DNA from 4 places in the Fictibacillus sp. WQ 8-8 genome. Region 1 is predicted to be linked to each of the others. Evidence: predicted binding sites of a transcription regulator. Region 1 holds the regulator's gene; each other region holds the start of a gene.
The links. Region 1 encodes LexA, which represses DNA repair genes until DNA is damaged. Its sites were predicted from a motif close to CGAACATATGTTCG; they were not measured.
Positions count from the first base shown of each region.

Region 1 (3,218 bases):
ATCTTCCCCTTCGTCATAGTCCAGTTTCATATCATCTACGAGCCAGCGGTCATCCGGTTTAATACAAAATTTCAATCCGCTTATTTCCTGAATATCATCACCGTCTGCCGGCTGAGCTGGGATGACGCCTAATGAGTATCCGCCGTTGCTTGCACTGCCGGCATATCGCGCATATAACCGGAGTGCCTCACCTTCATTAAGATCGATCTCACTATACAGTCTGACCACAGAATCCGTTATTGAAAAGGCCAAGGTGTTCTCCCCTTTCACAGTTGTTATATAACAGTATATACGAAATTCTGAATTTTGCAACAACAAAAAAGCCTGATTTCTTTGTACTGAAATCAGGACTTTTTCCTTAATGCTTCATATTGTTCTGGCTTTTTTTACTTTCTTTTAGCTTATCCGGTGTTACATCATTGCCTTCAGGGTCAATGAACTTCAATGAATGCAATCTATTTTGAAAAGAAGTTCTGACGTTTTTCAGATACTCCTCCCTTAATTGCTTTTGTTCTTTGGCTTCTTCTGTTGACAAACCTTCTTGTTTAGATTTTTTGGCAAGAAAATTTATCCGTTCCAGTTTATCTGGTGTAAGCATGGAACACCTCTCCTTTTTCTTCGATATCCCTATCGTAACGAATATTAAGTAGAGTTTCCAGTCGGAGCACTTTCTAAATACTCCTTATACCTGCGGTGAACTGTCGCTTTTGATGCTTCATATCCAAAACCCCTTAGCGTAACGGCAATTTCTGCAAACGTAAGATCCATTCCTCTAAGCCGGATGATTTCATCAACCGGAAGCACCTTCCGGTCTCTTCCTCCATGATGGATGTTCTTTAAATTCTTTTGTGGTTTATAGCCTTTTTGAACAGCCTTCCTCATTCCTCTTTTTATCTTTAAGTTATGTAGCTTGCGCTGATATTCCTCTACAACGGCAACGATTTCAAGCACCATAGACTCCGCTTCGGAAAGATGGTATTCCCCTTGGCTGCTGTAGGTATAAACTTTAATGCTCCTCTTCTGTAGTTCGTGAAGAAGAACGATCTTGGCGTTCCCCCTGCCTAAGCGGGTATCATCCGTTACAAGAAGAACATCAAATTCTTCGTTTTGGGCCCGCTCGATTACCTCAAACAAACCATCCCGTTCCAGGCTGTATCCGCTTTCTCTATCTTTTATAACAGAGACAATGCCGAACCCATGGCTCACTGCCAGCTGTCTCAATTCATCTTCCTGCCGGGATAAAGAGGATGTCTGCTCTTCCTTTTCGGTGCTTACTCTGCAATAAATGATCGATCTCAATTGTGCCTCACCTGTCTTCTTCTGCCTTGATCGGTATCGTTAATTTCTGTCCTGGGGTAATGGTTCCTGCCTGTATTCCGTTATTCTTTTCAACCCAGTTGACAAATTCCCAATTTGAACCTTTGTCCTTCGTATATTCTTCGGCGATCTCCCAAAGTGAATCACCTTTATTAACGGTAATCTCCATATATTCTCTGGATCCTTCTGCGTGAGACTGATAAGCGAACATAATAAAACCTGCTGCAACAATAGATAATAGCATAAATACCGGTGAAAATCCCTTCATCGTATATCTCCCCTTTGCGAATATGTGTTCTTATTAATTTTCATTATAATAGGAACACCTGTTCTTTACAAGGGTTTTCTTCGAACTTATGTTTGTATATCTTGTTCCTGCATGCTATACTTTTTTCAAGAGTATTCAGTGAATGAGGTGTAATCATGACAAAATTATCCAGAAGACAAATCGATATCCTGGATTTTATTAAGGAAGAAGTAAACGCGAAAGGCTATCCACCATCAGTCAGGGAAATCGGTGAAGCAGTTGGACTGGCTTCAAGCTCAACCGTACACGGCCATTTATCCAGGCTTGAGAAAAAGGGACTGATCAGGCGTGATCCTACCAAACCCAGGGCCATTGAAGTGCTCGGCCTCGAATCAGATCAGATCATAAACAGAACGCGATCAGTTAATGTACCGATCATCGGTAAAGTTACCGCGGGTTCACCGATTACAGCAATCGAAAACGTTGATGAATATTTTTCATTGCCAGAACACGTTGTAGGAGACGATAATGTTTTTATGTTAACTGTAGAAGGAGACAGTATGATAGAAGCTGGCATCTACGACAGGGACCTCGTGGTCGTCAAGCAGCAGCCAACAGCTGAAAACGGTGACATCATTGTGGCCATGACAGAAGAAAATGAAGCGACTGTAAAACGCTTTTTTAAAGAAAAAGACCACATTCGCCTGCAGCCGGAAAACGCCGCTTTATCTCCAATTTTGCTGCAAAACGTGACCATCCTTGGTAAAGTAATCGGTGTATATCGAACACTTCAATAAAGAAAAGCAAAAAACAGCGACCCCGCAAACATGGCTGGGTCGCTGTTTTAGTTATAAGGATAATATTAATTATGAAAGTTTGTACCGTCCGTCGTTGCTTCCATAATGCCCGCACGAATCACAAAGTCTCCAAAGTGCTCGCCTTCTTCGCGTTCTTTCGCAAATCTAGGGAACAGCATCTTCAATTCTTTTAAAATCTCTTCCTCCCCTATGTTTTCACGATACATTTTGCTCAATCGGCTGCCGTCAAACGCTGCACCCAAATACATGTTATATTTTCCTGGGGCTTTACCGATAAACCCAATTTCACCTAGCGCATGGCGGGCACATCCATTGGGGCAACCCGTCATCCGAACGGTAATCTCTTCGTTTCTCAAGCCGTTTTCTTCAGCTATGTTATCGATCTTGTTCATTAGCACCGGAAGATAGCGTTCTGCCTCCGCCATGGCTAGACCGCAAGTAGGAAGGGCCACACAAGCCATGGAATTGCGCCGGATCGCAGAAACTTTTTGGCTGTCGAGCATTCCATACTGTTCCAACAACTCTGTAATCTCTTGTTTCTTCTCTCTCGTAATATTGGCAATTATAAGGTTCTGGTTGGCGGTCAAACGGAATTCCCCTGTATGGACCTTTGCGATTTCCCTTAAACCGGTCATCAGCTTGTAGTTCTCAAGATCCGCGATACGGCCGCCTTCAACAAACAGAGTAAAATGCCAATTCTCCTGCACACCCTGTACCCAGCCATACCGGTCTCCATTATCTTCAAAAGAAAAGTCTTTCGCTTCATCCAGACTCCAGCCTAAACGGTTTTCCAGCTCTTCTTTAACGGTTTGAAGACCTAACCGGTCGACTGTATA
Region 1 is NZ_JAMXKG010000007.1:5,831-9,048, reverse strand. Features, by position in the region: gene M1K46_RS16110 (iron-sulfur cluster biosynthesis family protein) at 1-252, opposite strand, end outside; gene M1K46_RS16105 (DUF896 domain-containing protein) at 359-598, opposite strand; gene M1K46_RS16100 (YneB family resolvase-like protein) at 643-1,299, opposite strand; gene yneA (cell division suppressor protein YneA) at 1,307-1,585, opposite strand; gene lexA (transcriptional repressor LexA) at 1,741-2,361, shown strand; gene cysI (assimilatory sulfite reductase (NADPH) hemoprotein subunit) at 2,427-3,218, opposite strand, start outside.

Region 2 (3,218 bases), on a different contig from region 1:
TATGATGCTGCTTCGTGTCGCCTCAGTGCCAAGACCTTGAACTTGTTCGAGCACCTTGCTCAGCTCTTCATCCTCAATCGTTTTGCCGGCTGTTTTCATGAGGGTGACGAGACTTCCGAGCGTGTAGCGTTTAGGCGGCTGTGTTTTTCCTTCCCGGATTGCAATGTTCTCCACTCTTCCTTTGTCGGCTTCAGTTAGATCCGGAAGAAGGGTGTTTTCATCGTCCTCTTTTTTATCTTCTTTCTTTTTGTTTTCAAAAAGGACCTTGCGCCATCCTTCCTGTACGATGACTTTTCCTTTTGACATGAATTCATCCCGCTCATTTACTTTTGTAACGATTGTAGTGGTATCCATAATCGCCTTATCATAGTGGGCAGCAATCACGCTCCTCACAATCAGATCGTATATGTTCCGCTCATCTCGGCTTAACTTTACAGGATTAGCCACGTTTTCCGTTGGAATGATGGCATAGTGATCAGATACTTTCGCAGCATTTACAAAACGCGGATTCCCTATGAGAGATCGCTTGGGTGAAGGAAGCAGATGTTTATATTCCTCAAGGTCACCCAGCTGCTTCAATATGCCCGGCATCATTTTCGCCTCTTCTTCAGTGATATACGGGCTATCCGATCTTGGATAACTGACCACTTTTTTTAAATAGAGATCACTTGTAATGTTCAGTGTTCTTTCCGGGGAGTACTTATACACTTGATTCGCTTTAGCTTGGAGAGCAGAAAGATTAAACAGCATCGGCGGATGGAATTCTTTTCTCTCCTTTTTTATGCTTTCCACGGAACTAGACTGATTTTCAGTCCGCTTTTTTATGTCCTCTGCCAGATCTTTCGTTTTGAGGCGGCTGCTGTTTTTATCATGCCATTTTCCGCTGTACTTCTTTCCATTCACATCAAATGAACCGATCACTTCAAAGAAAGGTTCCGGCTTAAACTTCTCGATCTCATGTTCGCGTTTAACAACTAGCGCGACTGTCGGTGTCATGACTCTTCCTGTCGGAAATGTCTCTCTAATTCCTTTTTTCTGCATTAAAAGTGTGTAGGCTCTCGTCGTATTCAACCCGACAAGCCAGTCGGCACAGGCTCTGGAATAGGCTTCAAAAAAGACCGGGAGTGTTTCCTGGCCTTCTTTCAGGTTTTTGAATCCATCCAAGACTGCTTTTTTTGTTAATGATGAGATCCATAAGCGCTTTACCGGTTTTCTGCAGTTCATATTGAGGAGAAGAGATTTGTAGATAAGTTCTCCTTCACGACCCGCATCGGTCGCACCGATGATTTCAGTAACTCCGGGTTCAAAAGCCAGCTTTTTAATCGTTTGAAATTGATCCCATTTAGAGGGAGAAACTTTATACCTGAAACGGTCCGGCATCATCGGCAGCGTTTCAAGTTTCCATTTTTCCCATTCCGGTTTATAGTCCTTGGGCGGCACCAGTTCCAGAAGATGGCCGACACACCATGTTAAATAGGCTCCTTCAGGAAAAAATTCCTGAGGAGGAATCTCATAATATCTTTTTAGTTTCTTAACCTTAGAAAAAGGCCCTGCAAGAGCTTGGGCCTGTGATGGTTTTTCAGCGATAATAAGTTTCATGGTTCACTCCTTGAAGCAGACATATATTCGTCATTATGCTTCATTTAATCCATAGATTCGAACATTTGTACTCTTTTTTATTATACCATTTTACTTTCATGAATAAAATGTTCTTACAGACTCGTCTCCCTGCTCTGTGCAAAAAGGTTCTGCTCTTCATACAAATAAAAAATGTAATCGGTAGACACACCTGCCCCGTCCATCTGTCTGAGCATGGCGGTAAGATTTCCTCTATGGTAGGTTCCATGATTGACAACATGCAGAATAAAATCCTGCAGCGGCGCCTTAGCTTCCCCGAATTTCGGATGCGAAATCGTGATCACCTGAAGTGGATCTTCTATCCCGTTTAAATACAGCTTATAGCTGCTGGATACTTCCATAAATAATTTCTCAATTTCAATCAATGATACGCCTTCCAGCCTCTTATTCCATTCATTCAGCGAGTGGATCGTTTCTTCGTATGTTCTTCCAGAAATCGTCCATAGCCAGATCAGATCCGTTTTCAGCATGTGGACCAATGTATCCATCAAGCTTGGAAACACACTTTTTATTTCTTGCTTCATCCGTTCTTCTGGCAGCTTCTTTAATTGTTCAAACCATTTCTTGTTGGCCCAGAGATGATAGTCCATCCATTTTGATGCTTGATTTTCCATATATTAAATCTCCTTTTATCATGGATTATTTTCATAGTAGTCCTTCGATATGACAATGAGATCTTCCTGCAACCCTGCCCTTTCTTCTTAAAACAAGGAAAATCTCTTCGGAAAGAAGAATAATCTAAATAAGGACACTACAGCTTGGAGGAACAACTCATGGCAGAGAAACAGACACAAAAGAGAATCCGATTACGAGAATTACGAAAAACCGACTGGAAGGATGTACATGCGTACGCTTCTCAGGAGAGCACATGCCGCTTTCAGCCGTGGGGCCCAAATGCCGAGGAAGATACGCTGGAATTCATATGCCAGGTTATAAAAGATACAAAGCATAACCCCAGGTCTCGCTATGCTTTTGCGATCATTGAAGAAAAAGATGAAAAACTGATCGGAGTGGCAGAACTGAACATCAGGGATTTCACTAACAAAATCGGAGAGATCGGCTATGTCATCCATCCAGATTATTGGGGCCGAGGCTACGCAACCGAGGCGGGCGGACTTCTCCTCCACTTGGGTTATACCGTGCTGCGTCTTCATCGAATCTATGCAACGTGCCACCCTGACAATGAAGGGTCAGCAAGAGTTCTCGAAAAATTAGGAATGACAAAAGAAGGTGTACTGAGAGAAGATCTAAAGATGGGAAGTGGATGGCGGAACTCGCTGCTCTTCAGTATTTTGGAGCATGAATGGACGGGTATGCCATAACGTTATGTGGTGTGTTCTTGAATAAACTCCTTTATCTCATACTCTCACTTGTACTGATCATACTGTTTTCAGCCCTGTGAGAAAGTGCAGCACCTAAAGTGCCTCTTACTGAAAATGCCAAAATCGCCCGGGATTATTTAAAAGAAAAAAAGTATAAACTTGTGCAATACTGAAGCTTTTGTCATAAGAATCATCCGCTGGACCATTGAAAAGACAGCGGAAATCAATTAGATGGCAAAACGAGAGTAAACGTCTTTA
Region 2 is NZ_JAMXKG010000003.1:200,714-203,931, reverse strand. Features, by position in the region: gene M1K46_RS06350 (type IA DNA topoisomerase) at 1-1,599, opposite strand, end outside; gene M1K46_RS06345 (DinB family protein) at 1,713-2,252, opposite strand; gene M1K46_RS06340 (GNAT family N-acetyltransferase) at 2,412-2,960, shown strand.
Region 2: a site for LexA is predicted at 1,616-1,629, ahead of M1K46_RS06350 (type IA DNA topoisomerase). Genes of this name have one in related genera too.

Region 3 (3,218 bases), on a different contig from region 1:
GAAACGGCCCGGAGAAGAGCATTGGAGCCGTATTTCCTGCGGATATCGTCCATCACGTATCCAAGCTTTCGCTTTTTAGGATGCTCAAGTGTAAAGATGCTGAGCTGCGTTTCGTTATCTTCACATACATTGGATAGAGCAATGGTGATTTTACGGACCGTCTTTCCTTCATAAAAGGTATGAAAGAGTTCCAGGCACACCTGGTAGATCTCCATCGTAATGTTAGTCGGTTCAGCTACGGTCTTTGAACGGTAAAAACCCCCGCCCCATTCTTCTTTGCTGTAGCCGATTCCCAGACTGACCGTTCTTCCTGCTTTTTTCGCTGTTCTGGCCCGCCTTGCCACTTCTTCGCACATTTCTAAAATAACATGCTGAACCTCTTTCGGATCGGTATAATCACGAAGGAGGATCTGGCTTTTTCCATAGCTGATCTGGCCTTGCATGATGGGAGCCCCCACCTCCGAGAGATCCACTCCCCACGCATGATAATAAAGCTGATTTCCCATCACGCCGAATTTTTTTTCCAAGAGCTCCAGCGGATAATGGGCAAGATCGCCTACGGTTGTAATGCCCATCAGATTAAGCGTCCGTTCCACACGGGAACCGATGCCCCACATCTTGCTCAAGGGAGAAAGTTTCCATAGCTTCTCCGGAATGTCCTCATACGTCCATTCTTCCACGCCTTTCTTCTTCGCATCCAAATCCAGACAGAGCTTAGACATCAGCATGTTCGGCCCGATTCCGATGGCGCAGGGCAGACCGAACTCTTCTTTTATGGCAATCCGGATGGCCTCGGCCAGCTGCACCGGCCCTCCCCACAGGCGTTCTGTCCCGTCTGCCTGAATAAAACTTTCATCCACACTGTAAGTATGAATGGCCTCTTTTGGAACAAACCGATTGAGCAGGCGCGTGATCTCCATGGAACGCTGTAGAAAAAAAGCCATTTGGGCATCCACGATGTGAATACGGCTGTCTTTTGGAATCTCAAACAGCCGGCTTCCGGTTCTTATTCCAAAATCTCTTTTCAGACAAGGAGAAGCAGCCAGGACCACACTTCCCTGCCTCTCTGTATTCCCTACTACAGCAAGGTAACAGGTCAGCGGGTCCAGCCCTAAGCGCACAGCCGCACAGCTGGCATAAAAACTTTTCATGTCCATGCACAGAATTGAACGATTTTGAATCATAGAATAATCGATCAACTTCCTTCACCCCTCCAAAAGCAAACGTTCGTTCTCATTTATTATGTATACCCATTTTAACCGAATATATGTTCTCTTCTCAATGGAAATTTTTTCAGGGGGCTTTCCGGCTTAAAAAATCCATTGACCGGCAGGCATTCGTAGGCTACATTGTTGGGAGAGGAAAGGAAGTGCAGAATGGAAAATCAGCTGCTGCGCAAATGGCTGGAAAAGGCTTTGCTGGATTATTTTTACGAGAAAGAGGCCATCCCTTATACTGAAAAGGATTATGCTCTCCTGCAGGAACGAATAAAAAAAGAACTGCAAACCGAAGAGGCAGAAGATCCTTATTTGACGGTTCAAGATGTCGTATACAGCTTTATTACAAAAGAATAAGCAAACCCCCGATAAGCGAGGCTTATAAGGGGTTTGCTTGCTTTATATGCTATTCTTAACTGGAGTTTTTTCAAAGAAATGCTCCCACGCTTCATGAATTCCGCCTGCACAATGCTTTTGCGCACGGAAAATCATAGGGTGGTCTGGCAGCTGTTTTAATTCCTTTTGGCAGTTTCCGACAACGACAGCCGGATATCCAAGTGTAATCATATCACGGTCATTGCCGGAATCGCCGGCAACTAATACATTTGCTTTCTCCCAGCCTTTTTCCCGAAGCAGAAAGGATAGCGCCTCTCCCTTCCCTGCATTTGGCGGAAGAATGTCTACATCTCTTCCGGAACTGAAAATCAGCTTGTGCGGCACCGAACTGCCGCTCAGCTTTTGTTTCACTTCCTCAACCGCCTCATCGCTTTCTGCAAAATAGGAAAGCCGATGCACGGATGGAATCGATTGAGGCGTTAAGCCGCTGCAGGATTGAACGATGCGAGAAATTTCAGCGGGATTCCACTTTTCTTCCAATGTTTTTTTCCAGCGCTCATGAAGCTCTGGATCATTCAAGTCATACATTTCCGTACCAACATCCGAAATGAGAATGGAAGGCATCGGAAGCTCTTCCTCTTTGATCAGCTCCATGGTAGAAGCATAGTGTCTTCCTGTAACATAAACGAGCTGCACATTGTAGGGACGTTCTTTATAATAATCAAACAGCAAAGAAGTCAGTTCCTTCTCTCCCACCAAGGTTCCGTCTAGATCAGTAGCTAAAAGATGTGTAACGTTTTCTCGTTTCACCTGACAGAACCTCCTCGTACACCTGCTCTACCCTTGCTGCCACATTCGGCCAGCGGTAATCGCGTTCGGCAAGAGAGGATGCCTGTTTGCCGAGCCTTTGTGCAATGATGTCATTGTTTAAAATAATTTCCAGGGTGAGCGCCAAATCCTGAGCGTCTTTTGGGTTGACGAGCAGCCCTGTTTCTCCTTCAACCACCACATTTTGAAGCCCGCCGACACGGGAGGCAATCACTGGACATCCGCATGCCTGTGCCTCTGCAGCCACCATTCCGAACGATTCATAATAGGAAGGCACGACAGCAACGTTGGCAGCGTTAAAGTATTCCGCCAGCTGCTCCTGGCTTTTCGGCCCTACAAACTGAACATAACACTCAATTCCTTTCACCCATGAACGCTGTTTTTCCGGAATGGGAAGCTGGTCATCACCGATTTCTTCTTTCTGTCCTCCAGCAAGAATCAGTCTAGTGTTTGACGGGACGTCACCCCATTGAATCAAGTATCTGAATGCTTTGAGGAGGGTTTCAACACCCTTGGTTTCTTCCAGCCGGCCGGCATAAAACACGAGAGGGCCGTGAACGTCCAATTTTTGTTTTATCGCGGGTTTTTGGTTTAAAGGATAAAAAGTTGGAGATACACCGATCGGAATGACATCAACAGGTGCAGGCTGTTTAGTAAAGTCATGGATCAGGCTTTTCTCGCTGTTGGTCGTGGCGATCACGCGGTTAGCGGAACGGAGAATGGTTCGTTCATACTGGAACCTGCGCTCATCCCTTTCTCCTGTGGCCCGTTCTTTAGCTGCTCCAAGGGAATGTGAAGTATGGACAAACGGTATATTGTACTTTCTGCGAAGCTGGC
Region 3 is NZ_JAMXKG010000004.1:229,160-232,377, forward strand. Features, by position in the region: gene M1K46_RS10695 (DNA polymerase thumb domain-containing protein) at 1-1,199, opposite strand, end outside; gene M1K46_RS10700 (YqzH family protein) at 1,377-1,574, shown strand; gene M1K46_RS10705 (HAD-IIB family hydrolase) at 1,617-2,363, opposite strand; gene M1K46_RS10710 (glycosyltransferase) at 2,326-3,218, opposite strand, start outside.
Region 3: a site for LexA is predicted at 1,261-1,274, ahead of M1K46_RS10695 (DNA polymerase thumb domain-containing protein). Genes of this name have one in related genera too.

Region 4 (3,218 bases), on a different contig from region 1:
GTGGAGAAAAAAAGTTGCTCTAATATCACGAATAATCCATAAGCATGAAAGAACCACTAAGCATTACATAAAAAAGAATTATATATAATAACCGGTCAGGTTTCCATTCCAAAACGAAGTCACCTCTATATATGTTTCTTAATAATTATATTCAGCTCAAGTTGCTTGTAGTCTTTAAGTATATGACACTTTAATGTGCGATAATAAATTTCAAAACAAATTTTTCTCTAAACCTTCATCTTGAAGAATAACCGGTAACTGGGAATATACCTATATATTACTCCTTTAAATAGGGGTTAGGAATGATACAATGTGCACACGGAGGTGTGGGATATGTTATTTCAAAAAAAGGAAGAAATAAAGAAAGACTCTACAAGTCTCAATTTAGAACTAACGAAATTAGAACTTATTAATATTCTTAGCGTTTTAAAAAATCGTTGGGTGAACATTGTTGAGTTTAACAAGCAGCACTTTCTAATTTTCGACATTAAAAGGTCTGCTCATGTAAAAGGAACAGAACTATCAGACATAAAATATGACTTCTGTTTAAAGGTGCCCCTACATCATGAATTTGACCTAAACGGATTAAATGTATTAAAACCAGAATTCCAAGATGGAAAGGGTCAAAAGAAAACGGCCAAAATTGATTTTGAAAATGCGATTTTGGTAGTGGTAGAGTCAACGGCACCATTGTTCTCTATCCATAAAAAGATAGTAGGTGTTCCAAAAGAGGATGAAGACTTCGAGGGCGTGTTTGATACTATAAAATTTAATGCTGGGACCGTGGAATATCTAAAAGAACGATATACAGATAGATACGATAGGCCCCAGTTTGAAAAGTTCATCAATGAAGTCAAAGTAAATGAAGTAGTTAAAAGACAACATAAATGGATACAAAGTTACCGGAAGAAAGTCGATAAATACTTCATTGTATAATACCCACTTTTGCAATTCTTTATATATTGATAACCAATATAAAAAGTTATCCCTTTGTCAAGGCCGGATATAATTTAACAGAAGGCGTTCTTACGAACCCTTCTGTTTTTCGTTTTCAAGCTTTTTTTCTTTCATTCAAATAACATTCTCCATTTACATTAATGAGTCCAATTATCCTGCCCGTAAACTTAATAATCCTTATTGTTGATAAAAAATCTGGAAACCACTCTTCAACTCGACTTTTTTCCACAAGAAAAACACCTCCACTAAATAGCATTGAGGGAGGTGTTTTGCACATACTAGGTTAAGAGTCAGTCGAGCACGACTGGCAAGGCTCAGACCCACTCATTGACTTCCTCTTTCGCTAAATCCCCGGCAGCTTTCACACGAATTCGAGTCGCATTGCCAGGCATGTATGCAAGCGGAACATCTTCCACATCAACAATAACGAGAGTTTCTGGATCCGCACCAGCATTTGTCGCTTCAGACTTCGCTTTTTCTTTGGCCATTTCCAAAGCTTTTTCTCTTCCAACACCATCTAAAGCATAAACCTTTTCAATTTGTCCGCTGACCTGTGCGATAGCCGCACCGATAGCATTTGCAACACCGGAATGCTGCGGACGAATAACTTCAGATGCACCTTTTAATTCTTCTGGTAGTAAAATGCTGCCGCCTCCAACAAGTATGACGGGTACAGGTGCTGCACTTGTTTTCATCCTATCAATGGCTTCTTCTACAAGATCTACCATCTTAAGATAAACTTTATTTAAAAGTTCCTTATCAAGATGAGCAACCTTGGAGGAATCACCTAAATTTACCTTACCAAGAGCGACGGCTACATCCGTAGTGGTTAAGGTATCTCCTCCAAAAATTAAGCTTTTTTCAGGCAGACGATATCCCACACTATCCGGTCCAACTGAATAATGGACCTTTCGATCAGCAAATGAAAATCCCCATCTCTAAAATAAGTAAAGCACAAATCCAAATTCTCAGCCATTGCCTCGCAGATTGTTTCCTCCATAATCTCTAGTTGCTGCTCATCCAGTTCAGGTTTCGTTTTCTTTTTGTTGTCCCAATCAAATTCTCGCAAGCTTTTCACACGTTCTGGCATGAACATTCCTTGCCATTTCATCTTTCCGCGGTCACGAAGCATATTCATCACCTTCCTACTTTCATTATATGCGAATATACGTTCGGTTAACACTGAAAATAATTTACAAATGATGGATATCATTTGCAGGAATTTGTCCACTCAAGTCGAAATTTTCAATTAATTGTAAATTGGAGGTGATTAAAGGTTGATTAATGGAGACAAAGAAACAAAAAAAGCTCTTCAGGATGAAAAGATTTTTAACTTTAAACAAAGTCAACCAGATGAGGTCCTAAATCATACATGGAGTAATTCAAAAGATTATGTCCTAACTGATACCGAAAAGAGATTGTATGTAGAATACATAAGACATAAGACACATTTTGAAACCAATTTTACAAGAAAGGATCGCTCTTGAGCTTTCCTTTTTGGTTCTTATTTTACGTCTTCCAAGCTCCATTCAAGACAATTGATTCAAATGTCTTTCTTATTTTTTCTTCAGAACAAAGTGAAACCATAAGTGTACCTATTAAACCTTAATTTTCTAAAAACGATTGTGCAAGAGTTTATGCTCGGGCAATTTGGCGGCAAGGATCACATTTGCATTTTTTGTGTTGTTTGTGGTGAATAGATATCGATCAAAATAGAAATAAATGCATTCCACCTGTTAGAAACGCCTTTTCCCTTTCTAATTTCCTGAATGACCTGCCCTTTATTGGATTATATTGGATCAATTGTTCATACTAAATTAAAATACTTGTTACAGAAGGAGATTATTATGACACATCAAAAAGATAATCGAACTAAACCAGTCCAACATAGTAATCAAAATAAAGAAGATGATACATACGGCATATTTAAACAAGAAATGGAAATGGATACAGATATTAATGAAGACCCTAATCGGGAAAGATTATTGGATGAATCAATTGAAAATACATTTAAATATAGTATATGGAATACACGAACAGATGCAGACCAATCTGGCAACAAAGAAAAATATACAAAGTCAATTGACAGATCTAACATAGAATCAAAAACAGCAGACAATCAAGAATAATAATTAGAAAGCAACCACAACAGGTTGCTTTCTTTTATTAGATTCCTGTGTGCTTAACAGTTGAAATATTTTTTCAAGTAAAGCACCCGAAAATATAGAAATGAAGCAGTGCTTTAGTTGATCCTCTGTACT
Region 4 is NZ_JAMXKG010000014.1:71-3,288, reverse strand. Features, by position in the region: gene M1K46_RS20950 (hypothetical protein) at 334-936, shown strand; partial or broken gene M1K46_RS20945 (hydantoinase/oxoprolinase family protein) at 1,272-1,859, opposite strand; gene M1K46_RS20940 (YolD-like family protein) at 1,808-2,095, opposite strand; gene M1K46_RS20935 (hypothetical protein) at 2,805-3,086, shown strand.
Region 4: a site for LexA is predicted at 2,119-2,132, ahead of M1K46_RS20940 (YolD-like family protein). Genes of this name have one in related genera too.